DNA from 2 places in the Kocuria sp. HSID17590 genome. Region 2 is predicted to be linked to the other one. Evidence: predicted binding sites of a transcription regulator. Region 2 holds the regulator's gene; the other holds the start of a gene.

Region 1 (6,282 bases), on a different contig from region 2:
TGGCGGGACGTGCTCCTGCCGCCGTGGTCGTGGGACGGGCCCCGGCCACCGTGTGAGAAGTGACGGGGGCCGCCTCGCTGGCGGACGGCGTCGCGTCAGCCGCGGTGGAGTGGCGCCCGGCACCGGCGGAGGCGCCGGCGTCAGCGGCACCGGCGACGTCAGCGGCGTCAGCAGCCTTCTCGGAGGTGGCGAGGTCAGAGGCGGCGTCGTCGTCGCGGAAGCCCGGGCCCACGGGCATCCGGGCGGGGTCCGTGCCCTTCTGGTAGGCCACCGCCATCGCCCGCGCGCGCTCGTCCGCGGCCTCGTTGAGCTCGTGGCCAGCGTGGCCCTTGACCCACTCGAAGCTGACGTCCCGCCCGGCCAGTTCCCTGTCGAGGGCCTTCATGATGTCCACGTTCAGCACGGGCTTGCCGTCCCGCTTCTTCCAGCCCTTCTTCTTCCACCCCGGCATCCACTTGGTGACGGAGTTGATCACGTACTGGCTGTCGCACAGCACGCGCAGGGGCTCCTCCCTGCGGTGCCGGGTCTCCTCGAGGAGGTTCAGCACCGCCGTCAGCTCACCCTGGTTGTTGGTCCCGTGCGCCCATCCCCCCGCCTGCCACGAGGTGGGGTCGATGTACCAGGCCCAGCCGGCCGGGCCGGGGTTGCCGAGCGCGGAGCCGTCCGCGGAAGCGATGATTGTCATGGGCACATCCTCCCAAAACCCCCCGACACGCAGAAGGACCCCGGGTGTGCACTGCACACCCGGGGTCCTTCCGGTTCTCCGCGCGGTCCGTCGACCGGCCCGCGCGGATCCCTCAGTGAGGGTGGATCACATCATGCCGCCCATGCCACCCATGGGATCGGCACCCGCGCCCGCACCGGCGGCCTCGGGCTCGGGCTTGTCCGCCACCACGGCCTCCGTGGTGAGGAACAGCCCGGCGATGGACGCCGCGTTCTGCAGGGCGGAGCGGGTCACCTTGACGGGGTCGTTGATGCCCGCGGCCATGAGGTCCTCGTACTCGCCGGTGGCGGCGTTGAGGCCCCAGCCGGTCTCGAGCCCGCGCACCTTGTCGACCACCACGCCCGGCTCCAGCCCGGCGTTCAGCGCGATCTGCTTGAGCGGCGCGTCGATGGCGACCTTCACGATGTTCGCGCCCGTGGCCTCGTCACCGGAGAGGTCGAGGGACTCGAACACCTTGGCACCGGCCTGGATGAGGGCCACGCCGCCACCGGCGACGATGCCCTCCTCCACGGCTGCCTTGGCGTTGCGCACGGCGTCCTCGATGCGGTGCTTGCGCTCCTTGAGCTCCACCTCGGTGGCCGCACCGGCCTTGAGCACAGCCACGCCACCGGCCAGCTTGGCCAGGCGCTCCTGCAGCTTCTCGCGGTCGTAGTCGGAGTCGGAGTTGTTGATCTCCGCGCGGATCTGGGCCACGCGGCCCTCGATCTCCTCCTGCGTGCCGGCACCGTCCACGATGGTGGTCTCGTCCTTGGTCACGACGACCTTGCGGGCCTGGCCCAGCAGGTCGATCGTGGCGGACTCGAGCGAGAGGCCCACCTCTTCGGTGATGACCTGGCCGCCGGTGAGGATCGCGATGTCCGCAAGCTGCGCCTTTCGGCGGTCGCCGAAGCCAGGAGCCTTCACGGCCACGGACTTCACGGCACCGCGCATCTTGTTGAGCACGAGCATGGCCAGCGCCTCGCCGTCCACGTCCTCGGCGATGATCAGCAGCGGCTTGCCCGCCTGCATGACCTTCTCGAGCACGGGGACGAGGTCCTTCACGGCCGAGATCTTGGAGTTCACGATGAGGATGTAGGGATCCTCGAGGACGGCCTCCTGGCGGTCCGCGTCCGTGACGAAGTAGCCGGAGAGGTAGCCCTTGTCGAAGCGCATGCCCTCGGTCAGCTCGAGGTCCAGCCCGAAGGTGTTGGACTCCTCGACGGTGATGACGCCTTCCTTGCCGACCTTCTCCATGGCCTCGGCGATGAGCTTGCCGATCTCGGGATCGGCGGCGGAGATGGACGCGGTGGCGGCGATCTCCTCCTCGGTCTCGATCTCCTTGGCGGAGGACAGCAGCTGCTCGGTCACCGACGCGACGGCCTTCTCGATGCCGCGCTTCAGGGACAGCGGGTCCGCACCGGCGGCCACGTTGCGCAGGCCTTCCTTCACGAGGGCCTGGGCGAGCACGGTGGCCGTGGTGGTGCCGTCACCGGCGACGTCGTCGGTCTTCTTGGCGACCTCCTTGACGAGCTCGGCGCCGATCTTCTCGTACGGCTCCTCGAGCTCGATCTCCTTGGCGATGGAGACACCGTCGTTGGTGATGGTGGGGGCGCCCCAGGACTTCTCCAGGACCACGTTGCGCCCGCGGGGGCCGAGCGTGACCTTCACGGCGTCCGCGAGGGTGTTCAGGCCCTTCTCCAGACCGCGGCGTGCTTCTTCGTCGAATGCGATCATCTTTGCCATGTGTTTCGTCCCTCCTGGACGGTTGACAAACAAGACGTGTCATCACGGTGCCCGCGACGGACGGGGACGGGGCGCGATCCTCACCGCGCCGCGACCACCTCACCGTGATGTGGTTTCACCCGGATGCCGAGAGCCGCCACCGGACCCGGTTAGCAGTCCACTCGACTGAGTGCTAATCCAATAGTGGCACCGGCGCGCGAGGAACCGCAACCGAGCGGGCACCCCGGGGCGCCGGTTTCATCATTGGCTGAACGCGGTGCCTCAGGCCGCGGTGACGTACCCCGGAAGTGCCGCGGGCGACGTCGTCGTGCCCGGCACCGCGGGCGGGGCAGCCGCAGCGCTCACGGCCACGGACACGGCGCCCGCCGGTGCGGAGGCCGACGTGTCCTGCTCCGTGCGCGGAGCGTTGACGAAGCACACGGCACCGAGGGCGAGCGCGAGCAGCCCGGTCACGAGGATCGCGCGGAACTCCCGTCGCGAGCCGGTGCGGGCGGCGGGGTTGTGGCCCCGGTGCGCGCCCTGGCGGGCGCCGTCCTCGGGGACGTCGTCGAACTCGTCGCGGGGGTACTCGCTCATGGTCTGGCTCTCCTGGACGGTGGGCGGCGCGCTCCACAGGACGGCGCGCGGACTCGGGGCCGAGTATGGCACGGCCCGCAGGGAGTCCGCTCAGCGCGAGCGGGCGCGGCGCAGCCTCGAGATCAGCATGGGAGCGTGCCGGGCGGCGGCCTCGGAGGAGATCAGCGCGTTGAGCCGCTGGTAGTAATGCACGGGACTCAGCCCCAGCCGCGAGCGGATCGCCGACTCCTTGGCTCCCCGGTACTTCCAGTGCTGGGACTCCAGCTCCAGGATCGCGCGGTCCAGTTCGTCGAGCTCCTCCCCCGTGGTAGACATGAGCCCCACCCTAACGCGCACGGAAGCACCCCGTGCGCGCCGCACCCGACCCGGGGAGGCCCCGTGAACGCCCAGCGTCCGCTGCACGAGATCATGCACGAGGAGTGGGCGCGGGCCCTGCAACCGGTCGAGGGGCAGATCCGTGCGATGGGCGAGTTCCTGCGGGCCGAGCACGCCCAGGGCCGCCACACTCTGCCGGCTGGGGAGAACATCTTCCGTGCGTTCCGCGAGCCGCTGTCCGCCGTCAGGGTGCTGATCGTGGGCCAGGACCCGTACCCCACTCCCGGCCACGCGATGGGGCTCTCCTTCTCGGTGGCCCCTGACGTGCGCCCCGTGCCCCGTTCGCTCAAGAACATCTACGCGGAGCTGCAGTCGGACCTCGGGATCGCCCCGCCGCCCCACGGGGACCTCTCCTCGTGGTCCGGGCAGGGGGTCATGCTGCTCAACAGGGTGCTCACCGTCCAGGCCGGGGCGCCGGCCTCGCACCGGGGCAAGGGCTGGGAGGCGGTCACGGAGTGCGCGATCCGAGCGCTGGGCGCGCGCGAGCAGCCCCTCGTGGGAATCCTGTGGGGCCGCGACGCGCGCGGCACCGCGGCCTGGCTGGGCGGCGCGCCCACCGTGGAGTCCGCGCACCCCTCGCCGCTCTCCGCGTCCCGCGGCTTCTTCGGCTCCCGCCCCTTCTCCCGCACCAGCGCCCTGCTGCAGGAGCAGGGCGCGGACCCCGTCTCCTGGGAGCTGCCAGGTTAGGAGCACCTAAGCTGGAGGCATGACAGCCACTCCAGCACGTCCCAGCAAGCCCCAGCTCGAGCTCACCGTGGCCGAGCGCCTGCAGCTCTCCCCGGCCATGGTCCGGCTGGTCTGCAGGATCGACAACGCGCAGGACTTCCAGGACATCGAGGCCCCGGAGAAGTACGTCAAGCTGATCTTCTTCTCGCAGGCCACCCTCGCGGCCACCGCCCCGGGCGCCCTGCCGGACTACTGGGAGGTCCGGGACACCGCGGCGCCGGAGGACCAGCCGGTCTCCCGCCACATGACCCTGCGCCGCACGGATCCCGCCGCCGGTGAGGTGTGGATCGACGTCGCCCTGCACGGCTCCGAGGGCTACGCCGGGCCGTGGGCGGACGCCGCCGCGCCCGGCGACCGCCTGGTGGCGCTCGGCCCCGGAGGCAAGTGGATGCCGGACCCGGACGCCACGTGGAGCCTCTTCGCGGGCGACGACGCCGCCGTGCCCGCCGTGCTCGCGAATCTCGAGGCCCTGCCCGTCTCCGCACGGGGCGAGGTGGTCCTGGAGGTCCAGGACGCCGCCCACGAGCTCGACCTCTCGGACGTGGCCGTCCCGGAGGGGATCACGGTGCGGTGGGTGCACCGCGCGGACGAGGCGTCCGGTGAGCGGGCGCTCGTGCAGGGCATCGCGGACGCCGCGTGGCCCGAGGACGTGAGCAGGGTGCAGGCCTTCGTGCACGGCGAGCGCGAGGCCATGAAGGCCGCCCGCACGGTGCTCTTCGACCAGCGCGGCCTGGACCGCTCCCAGGTGTCCCTGTCGGGCTACTGGGCCGGCGGGCGCACCGAGGACGTCTTCCAGGCGGAGAAGAAGCTGCCCGTGGGGAAGATCCTCTAAGCAGCCCGGGCGCTGCGCCGTCCGAGGGCTGCGGCTGCCCGTCAGCTCCTCAGCGGCGGCGGTTGCGCCGCTGGGAGAGGTGCTGCATCTGCTCGATGAACGGGCGCATGAGGTACTTGGCGAGCACCACGCCGGCGGCCAGCAGCACGATCGAGGCCATGGCGTTGAGCAGCTCGGTGATCCCCTGGCCCGCGGTCTCGTTCTCCACCGTGATGGCGTACATGCCGCGGAACAGCGTGAGCCCGGGCAGCAGGAACGTCATCGCGGGGATGGCCAGCACGGCCTGGGGGATGCGCGCGCGAGCCGCCAGCAGGGCGGCCACGCAGCCGCTGACCACCGCGGCGACGCCCGTGGCCAGCCGCGCCCCGGGATCCACGAGGCCGATCCCGTGGTAGACGAGCAGCCCGGCGAAGGCCGCGAGCAGCGCCGGCGGGATGTGCCGGGGCTTGGCCTGCATCAGCACCGCGATGAGCGCCGTGGAGACCAGCATGAAGACCACGTTGCGCAGCACCCCCGCGGGGGTGAAGCTCGACTGCGAGATGTCGATGCCCGGCACGTCCGCCAGCCGGACGGTCAGCGAGACGCCGATCGCGATCCCCGCCACGATGGCGAGGAACGCCATGGCGGTGGAGAGCAGCCGCCCGGCGGCGGTCACGGGGAAGCCGTTGATCGCGTCCTGCATGGTGGAGACCATGCGGGTGGTGGGCAGCAGCATGATGAGCCCACCGGCGATGACTTTCGGTGGGTACAGCTCCACCCCCAGTGCGGAGATCACCATGGCGATCAGGGTGATGACCAGGGCGTTGGCGCCCAGGGAGAAGAACTCGGGGATCCGCCACGCGCCCAGCTTGGCCGTGACGAGCTGCACCACGGTGGCCGAGCCCATGGCCACCACCGCGCCCACGATCGTGCCGCCCAGTGCGAGGGTCAGGGTGCCCGCGGCGATGATCGTCGCGGCCAGTACCATCCACCGGGGGTACGGCTTGGGGCGGGCGTTGATCTCCTTGAGCTCCCGCTCGGCCTCCCGCAGGGGCATCTCACCCTCGATGATGCGGGTCACGAGCTGGTGGGAGTCGGCGAGACCGGCGTAGTTGTCCGTCCACGAGCGCACCACGCGCATCACGGTGTGGCTCGAGGTGGTGGAGTCCCCCCACGGGTCGTGCTCGTCCCGGTCCTGGGGGGACTCCTGGGACGGCGCGGCCCTGCGGTGCTCCGCCGTGGTGCCCGGGACGCCGTCGAAGGAGGTGGTCGGGTGGGCGCTCGAGCCGCCCTCGCCGTGGGTGTCCTTCGCGGTCGACGCGGCCCGGCCCAGCTTGCCCGTGGTGGT
Region 2 (7,957 bases):
TGATCGGCGTGGAGCCCGAGGACGTCCTGAAGGTCTCGGGCAAGACCGGTGAGGGCGTGGAGGAGCTGCTGGACCGCATCGTGCGGGACGTGCCCGCGCCGCAGGGAAAGAAGGACGCGCCGTCGCGCGCCATGATCTTCGACTCCGTGTACGACACCTACCGCGGCGTGGTGACCTACGTGCGCGTGGTGGACGGAACCCTGGTGCCGCGCGAGCGGATCCAGATGATGTCCACCGGCGCCACGCACGAGCTGCTGGAGATCGGGGTGATCTCGCCCGAGCCGATCCCGTCGAAGGGCCTGAGCGTGGGGGAGGTGGGCTACCTCATCACGGGCGTGAAGGACGTCCGCCAGTCGCGCGTGGGCGACACGGTCACCAACCAGCAGAAGCCGGCGGAGGACTCCCTGGGCGGCTACGAGGACCCCAAGCCCATGGTGTTCTCCGGGCTGTTCCCGGTGGAGGGCTCCGACTACCCGGTGCTGCGGGACGCGCTGGAGAAGCTGCAGCTCAACGACGCCGCCCTGGTCTACGAGCCCGAGACGTCCACGGCGCTGGGCTTCGGCTTCCGCTGCGGCTTCCTGGGACTGCTGCACCTGGAGATCACCCGCGACCGTCTGGAGCGCGAGTTCAACCTGGACCTGATCTCCACCGCACCGTCCGTGTCCTACAACGTGACGCTCGAGGACCACTCCGAGGTGGAGGTCACCAACCCGTCCGAGTTCCCGGAGGGTCGGATCCTGGAGATCCGCGAGCCCATGGTCTCCGCGACGATCCTTGTGCCCTCGGAGTTCATCGGCGCGGTCATGGAGCTCTCCCAGTCCAAGCGCGGTGAGATGAAGGGCATGGACTACCTGTCCGAGGACCGCGTGGAGCTGCGCTACCGGTTGCCGCTCGCGGAGATCGTCTTCGACTTCTTCGACCAGCTCAAGTCCAAGACCCGCGGCTACGCGTCCCTGGACTGGAAGGCGGACGGGGAGCAGGCCGCGGACCTCGTGAAGGTGGACATCCTGCTGCAGGGTGAACAGGTGGACGCGTTCAGCGCCATCACCCACAAGGACAAGGCCTACTCCTACGGTGTGCTGATGACGGGCAAGCTGCAGAAGCTGATCCCGCGCCAGCAGTACGAGGTCCCCATCCAGGCGGCCATCGGCTCGCGCATCATCGCGCGCGAGAACATCCGCGCGATCCGCAAGGACGTGCTCTCCAAGTGCTACGGCGGCGACATCTCCCGCAAGCGCAAGCTGCTCGAGAAGCAGAAGGAGGGCAAGAAGCGCATGAAGATGGTCGGCCGCGTGGAGGTCCCGCAGGAGGCCTTCGTGGCCGCGCTGTCCTCGGACGAGGACAACGGGAAGGACAAGAAGAAGTAATGCCCGCCCAGCCGGAGGGGGACCCCGCACCGTCGGACGGCGCCCTCCCCGCGAGCGCGGTGGCCCGCGCCGCGGACCGCACCCTGAGCCTCTACGTCCACGTTCCGTTCTGCGCGGTGCGCTGCGGCTACTGCGACTTCAACACCTACACCATGGAGCAGCTGGGGGACGGGGTCTCCCGGGACGACTACCACCGCGACGCCGCGGCAGAGGTCCGTTTCGCCCGTTCAGTGCTCGACGCCGCCGGGGCGCCCCCGCGGGCCCTGCACAGCGTGTTCTTCGGCGGGGGCACCCCCACGCTGCTCCCAGCCCGGGAGCTCGCGAACATGCTCGGCCAGGCCCGTCAGAGCTTCGGGCTCGCACCGGACGCCGAGGTGACCGTGGAGGCCAACCCGGACTCCGTCACGGCGGAGACCTTCGACGTGCTGGCCGAGGCCGGTGTGACCCGCGTGTCCTTCGGCATGCAGTCCGCCGTGCCGCACGTGCTGAGGGTGCTCGAACGCACGCACACGCCGGCAAACGTGCCGCGCGCCGTCGGCTGGGCGAAGGAGCGCGGGCTGGGCACGAGCGTGGACCTGATCTACGGCACCCCGGGGGAGAGCGTGGCCGACTGGCGGACCTCGCTGGAGGCCGCCCTGGAGATGGACTCGGACCACGTGTCCGCGTACTCGCTGATCATCGAGGACGGCACAAAGCTCGCCGCGCAGATGCGCCGGGGCGAGGTCCCCCGGGTGGATCCGGACGACCAGGCGGAGAAGTACACGCTGGCGGACGCGATGCTCCGCGAAGCGGGTTTCGAGTGGTACGAGGTCTCCAACTGGTCCCGGGACGCCCACGGGCGCAGCGCGCTGGAGAACCGCAGCGCGCACAACCTCGCCTACTGGCGCAACCAGGACTGGTGGGGCATCGGCCCCGGAGCGCACTCCCACAGCGACGGCGTGCGGTGGTGGAACCTCAAGCACCCCCTGCCCTACACGAACAAGGTCCGCCAGGGCGTCTCACCCGCGGCGGGCCGGGAGACGCTGGACGCGCAGACGCGCTACGTGGAGGACGTGATGCTCGGCATCCGGATCCGCGACGGTCTGGAGACCGCGCAGCTGCAGCCGGAGGGCCGGAAAGCGGTGGCCGGGCTGATCGCCGACGGCTGGCTGGACGGTGCCGCCGCGGTGCGGGGCACGGCCGTGCTCACGGATGCGGGGCGGCTGATGGCCGATGCCGTGACGCGCCGGCTGCTCGACTGGTGAGCGGCCCGAGGCGAGTCGTGGGCGCGGGCGTCAGCCGCGGGACGTGGTGAGCCGGTCGTAGAGGTGTGTGTTGCCGCGATACTGGTGCGGCTCGCCGCGGTTGACCTTCACGCCCGCGACCACGGAGGCGATGGCCAGCCACAGCCAGGTCACGGCGGCGACCACGGAGAAGATCCAGCCGATCACGGGTACGAGAGAGAGCGCGATGCCTGCCAGCACCACGACACTCGGCAGCAGCGTGAAGTTCAGCGCCTCCCGGGACTCCTGCGCGGTGAACGGGCCGCGGTCCCCGAACACCCGGTGGATCACGTAGCTGGGCAGCGCGCCGACCACGCCGCCCAGGTGCGCGACGGTGGCCCACTGGCGGTCCTGGTTCACGTCCAGGGGCTGGGCCTCGGCGGGCACGGCCTCGAACGGGGTCTCACCCGCGGCGCGGGCGGCGGGGGCAGCGGGGGTGGGAGCAGCGTCAGTCACGGGTGGGTGTCCCTTTCAGGGGCGGTAGCCGAACCGGGGTGGATCGGAGTCCCGGTGCCCCCTATTCTACGGTGCGCTCCTGGAAACGGACCGGGGTGCGTCTGGAATCACGTGTGAGCCTGGATATGTCGGACGACGCCGCCGCGCCACCGGCAGCCCGGGGCCACCGCGCCAACCGCGTCGGCCGGGACAACGGGTCCCACACGGCACATCCGGCGCCCCACGTGCCAAAACCCCTCAGTAGCCGTCCGGTGCGGTGAGGAAGTCGATGAGCTCCTCGACCCGGCCCAGCAGTGCGGGCTCCAGGTCCGAGTAGCTGTCCACGCGGGCGAGGATCGCCTGCCACGCCCGCCCCACGTCCTGGGGAGTGCGGTGGGGCATGCCGAGGGCCTTGGCCATCCCGGTCTTCCAGTCCACACCGCGAGGGATCACGGGCCACGCGGGGATGCCCAGGGCTGCAGGCTTCACCGCCTGCCAAATGTCCACGTAGGGGTGGCCCAGGATCTGCACGTTGCCCCGCGCACCCGGCACAGACAGCGCCCGATCCGCGATCCGCGACTCCTTGGACCCGCTGACCAGGTGGTCCACGAGGATCCCGAGACGACGGCCCGGGCCGGGGTGGAACTCCGCGATGGCCGCGGGGAGGTCGTCGATGCCGTGCAGCGGCTCCACGACGATCCCCTCGACTGCGAGGTCGTGGCCCCAGACCTTCGCCACGAGCTCGGCGTCGTGGTAGCCCTCGACCCACACGCGGGACTCCTTGGCCACCGAGGCGCGCAGGTTCTCCACGGCCACCGAGCCGGAGCGCGTAATTCTGGGCCCGCTCGGGACACTGCGAGGTGCGGGCGGGGTGAGGCGGACGGGCTCGCCGTCAAGCAGGAAACCGGGACCGAGGGGGAAGGCCTTGACTCGGCCGTGGCGGTCCTCCAGGCCCACGACGCGCATGCCGCCCACGACCTCCACGCTCACCACGGCGCCCACCCACCCGCTCTCGACGTCCTCGAGCACCATGCCGGACTCCACGGGCAGCCCGCGGGCCGCGGGGGAGCGGCGGGAGACCTCGGGGCTGCCGAGGTCCTGCGGGCCCCAGCCCCAGCCGGGTGTGTTCACGGGGGTGCTCCTCGCTCGCGGGTGACGAATCAGCCGCGAGCGTACCAAAGGACCGGTCCGCGGCAGGGCCACTAGACTCACGGAATTAGCACTGTGCCGATTCGAGTGCCAAAATTGGTCGCGGCCCGGTTCACCGGGTGCCGCACGGGCGCCCGAGGACATCCGCGAGCGGGAGGTGGGAGACATGGAGCATCCGCGCAGGGCGAAGATCCTGCAGGCCATCGTGGAGGACTACGTCCACTCCCGCGAGCCCGTGGGCTCCAAGGCGCTCGTGGAGCGCCACCGGCTGCCCGTCTCCTCCGCCACCGTGCGCAACGACATGGCCGCCCTCGAGGAGGACGGTCTCATCGTGGCACCCCACACCAGTTCAGGTCGGATCCCCACGGACCGCGGCTACCGGGTGTTCGTGGGCCAGATCGCCGCGCTGCAGCCCCTCACGCCTGCGCAGCGCCGTGCCGTTCAGGTCTTCCTGGACGGCGCCCACGACATCGACGATGCCATGGAGCGCACCGTGCGCCTGCTGGCCCAGCTGACCCACCAGGTGGCCGTCATCCAGTACCCGGTGCGCACCGGGATCACGGTGCGCCACGTGGAGCTCGTGGACGTCGGCGGAAACACGCTGCTCGTGGTGCTCATCCCCACGAGCGGCCGCGTGGTGCAGCGCACGGTTGCCCTCACCGCGCCCGTTGCCGAGGACGCCCTGCTCGAGCTGCGCGCCGCCGTCCTGGCGCGCGTGCTGGGTCAGGCACTGGAGACCGTGCCGGCCGCGGTCGCCGAGCTCCCCGAGACCGTGGAAGACCCGGTCCGCGAGGCCGCGCTCGCCGTCGCCGACACCGTGGCAGTGCTGGCCGCCGCCTCGGACGACCAGCGCCTCGTGAGGGCGGGCACCGCCAACCTCGCCCGCTTCAGCGGGGACTTCCCCCAGAGCATCTCCCCGGTGCTCGAGGCGCTTGAGGAACAAGTGACACTGCTGCGATTGTTGTCCGAGATGCAGCAGGACGAGCGCGGCGTCGCGGTACGGATCGGCTCCGAGCAGTACGACGACCCGCTGGCCGAGGCGGCCGTGGTGGCCACCGGCTACGGCCCGCAGGACGCCTCCAAGGTGGGCGTCGTGGGCCCCACGCGCATGGACTACCCCACCACCATGGCCTCCGTGCGTGCCGTGGCCCGCTACCTCTCCAAGAACCTCGGGGACTGACGCGCCACCCGGCGCCGCCCCGGCACAGACCACCGACCCAGAGACGAAAGCAGAAGCGACGACATCGTGAGCGATCACTACGAAACCCTCGGCGTGAGCCGTGACGCCAGCGCCGAAGAGATCAAGCGCGCCTATCGCAAGAAGGCCCGCAAGCTGCACCCGGACGTGAACCCCTCGCCGGAGGCGGCCGAGGAGTTCAAGCGCGTCTCGCACGCCAACGACGTCCTGTCGGACCCGGACAAGCGCCGCGTGTACGACGCCACGGGCAACGAGAACGGCACGGACACCGGCTTCGGCGGAGGCTTCCCCGGCAGCGGGTTCGGCTTCTCGGACATCTTTGAGACGTTCTTCCAGGGCGCGGGCTCCGGCGGCCAGCGGGGCCCCCAGTCCCGCACGCGACAGGGCCAGGACGCCCTGATCAACGTGCGCATCTCCCTGAAGGACGCCGTTTTCGGAGTGGAGAAGGACATCACCGTCGACACCGCGGTCACGTGCCCCACGTGCGAGGGGACGTGCTGCCAGCCCGGCACGAGCCCCACCACGTGCACCATGTGCCACGGCTCCGGCCACATGCAGTACCAGCGGCAGTCCATCCTGGGCATGGTCACCACGCAGGCGCCCTGCTCGCAGTGCAACGGCTTCGGCACCGTGATCGAGCACCCGTGCCACGAGTGCTACGGCGAGGGCCGCGTGCGCGACCGCCGCCCCCTCACGGTGAAGATCCCCGCCGGCATCCAGTCCGGCAACCGGATCCGCCTGGGCGGTCAGGGCGAGGCCGGCACGGCCGGCGGACCCAACGGCGACCTCTTCGTGGAGCTGAAGGTGGACCCGGACCCCACGTTCGTGCGCGAGGGCGACGACCTGCACGCGCGGCTGCGGATCCCCATGACCGCCGCGGCACTCGGCACCACCGTGACGCTGGAAACTTTCGACGGCACGCGCAGCGTGGACGTGGTCCCCGGAACCCAGTCCGGTGCCACCATCACGCTGGACGACCTCGGCGTCACCCACCTGCGCGGCAAGGGTCGCGGGGACCTGCAGGTGCACTTCGAGGTCGAGACGCCTCGGGACCTCACCGGCGAGCAGCGTGAACTCGTGGAGCGGCTGGCGGAGCTGCGCGAGGAGCAGGCCCACGACGGCACCACCGTGAGCACCTCCCACTCCGGCGGGTTCTTCTCCCGGCTGCGGGACCGGTTCAACGACCTGTGACGAATCCCGTCTTCCACCGCGAGGACCTCACCGGGGCGCACCCCGGCGAGGTCCTCGACGTCGTCGGCCCCGAGGCCCGTCACGCCGTGACCGTTCGCCGGCTGCGCGCGGGCGCGTCCCTGGACCTCGTGGACGGCCGCGGCACCCGCGCGGTGTGCACGTTCGTCGCGGGGGAGAAGGACCGCATGAGCGTCACCGTGGACTCCGTGGCGCACGAGGAGCCGCCGGCGCCGCGCCTCACGCTCGTCCAGGCGCTGGCCAAAGGGGACCGGGACCTGCAGGCCGCGGAGACCGCCACCGAGCTCGGTGTGGACTGCGTGATCCCGTGGCAGGCAGAGCGCAGCATCGTGCGGCTGCGCGGGGACCGTGCCGCCAAGACCATGGCCAAGTGGGACGCCACCCTGTGCGCGGCCGCCAAGCAGTCCCGGCGCGCGCACTGGCCGCGGCGGGAGCAGTGGATGGACACCGCCGCCCTCGCGCGGCTCGTGGCGGAGGACACGGAGACCCTGTGGCTCGTGCTGCACGAGACCGCCTCCACCGCGTGGTCCGGGCACGACGTCACCGCCTGGCGGGAGCGGACCCGGATCGCCGTGGTGGTCGGGCCGGAGGGCGGCATCAGCGATGCGGAGACGCAGCTGCTCACCGAGGCCGGGGCCCACACGCTGCGCCTCGGGGACACGGTCATGCGCTCGGCCACCGCCGGGCCGGCCGCCCTGGCCGCGCTGCACTCTGTCCTGGGCCTCTGGGGCTGAGCGCCCCCTCCGCGGGAGGGGCTGGGTGGGACGAACCCCGGGATCTCGGGGGAGCAGCATGCCGGGGACGCCACCCGCGCCTCGTCGGGACGGCATGACGACGACGTCGCGCGCCCGCGTACGGCGGATGCGCCTCAGCGCGTGGCAGCGACGGTGATCACGTGGTCGTCCACGAGCACGGTGCCCTGGTCGTTTGTTCCCGCGACCCGCACCGTGTACTCGCCCGGGTCCAGGTCGATGGTGGTCCGCAGCTCGGTGCCGACAGTGGGGTCCGAGCCGGGGGAGGCCGCGGCGACCGTGCCGCTGCGCACTGTGCGCTCGTCCTGCGTGACCTCCCAGCGGACGTCGTGCACCGCGGGCAGAACGCGCAGGAACACGGTCAGGGGACTGCCGGGGTCCGCGTCCGTCTGGGGGTCGATGAGCCACACGGGCGCGGCCAGGGACGTGTCGCGGGTCAGCGGATCGGAGAGGTCCACGGAGCCGAACGCCGAGAACCCGGTGCGCCCGTCCACCAGGATGCGGACCTCCTTGGCGGTGGAGGCGTCCAAAAGTCCCGCGGTCACGGCGGCCGCGGAGACCGTGTACACCATCTGCTGCAGCGCC

The links. Region 2 encodes HrcA, which represses chaperone genes, less so after heat shock. Its sites were predicted from a motif close to TTNGCACTCGNNNNNNNCGAGTGCNAA; they were not measured.
Region 1: groL (chaperonin GroEL) is a predicted target of HrcA. The motif match lies at 2,596-2,622, and genes of this name have one in related genera.

Annotation. Positions count from the first base shown of each region.
Region 1 covers NZ_RBMB01000034.1:372-6,653, reverse strand. Annotated here, with positions in the region: gene D8M39_RS10620 (ribonuclease H) at 1-685, opposite strand, end outside; gene groL (chaperonin GroEL) at 812-2,446, opposite strand; gene D8M39_RS13025 (hypothetical protein) at 2,708-3,022, opposite strand; gene D8M39_RS10605 (DUF3263 domain-containing protein) at 3,113-3,337, opposite strand; gene D8M39_RS10600 (uracil-DNA glycosylase) at 3,401-4,084, shown strand; gene D8M39_RS10595 (siderophore-interacting protein) at 4,104-4,955, shown strand; gene D8M39_RS10590 (threonine/serine exporter ThrE family protein) at 5,005-6,282, opposite strand, start outside.
Region 2 covers NZ_RBMB01000017.1:17,362-25,318, forward strand. Annotated here, with positions in the region: gene lepA (translation elongation factor 4) at 1-1,367, shown strand, start outside; gene hemW (radical SAM family heme chaperone HemW) at 1,367-2,611, shown strand; gene D8M39_RS07445 (DUF4870 domain-containing protein) at 2,642-3,085, opposite strand; gene D8M39_RS07450 (DUF3097 family protein) at 3,323-4,195, opposite strand; gene hrcA (heat-inducible transcriptional repressor HrcA) at 4,380-5,393, shown strand; gene dnaJ (molecular chaperone DnaJ) at 5,460-6,602, shown strand; gene D8M39_RS07465 (16S rRNA (uracil(1498)-N(3))-methyltransferase) at 6,599-7,354, shown strand; gene D8M39_RS07470 (GerMN domain-containing protein) at 7,489-7,957, opposite strand, start outside.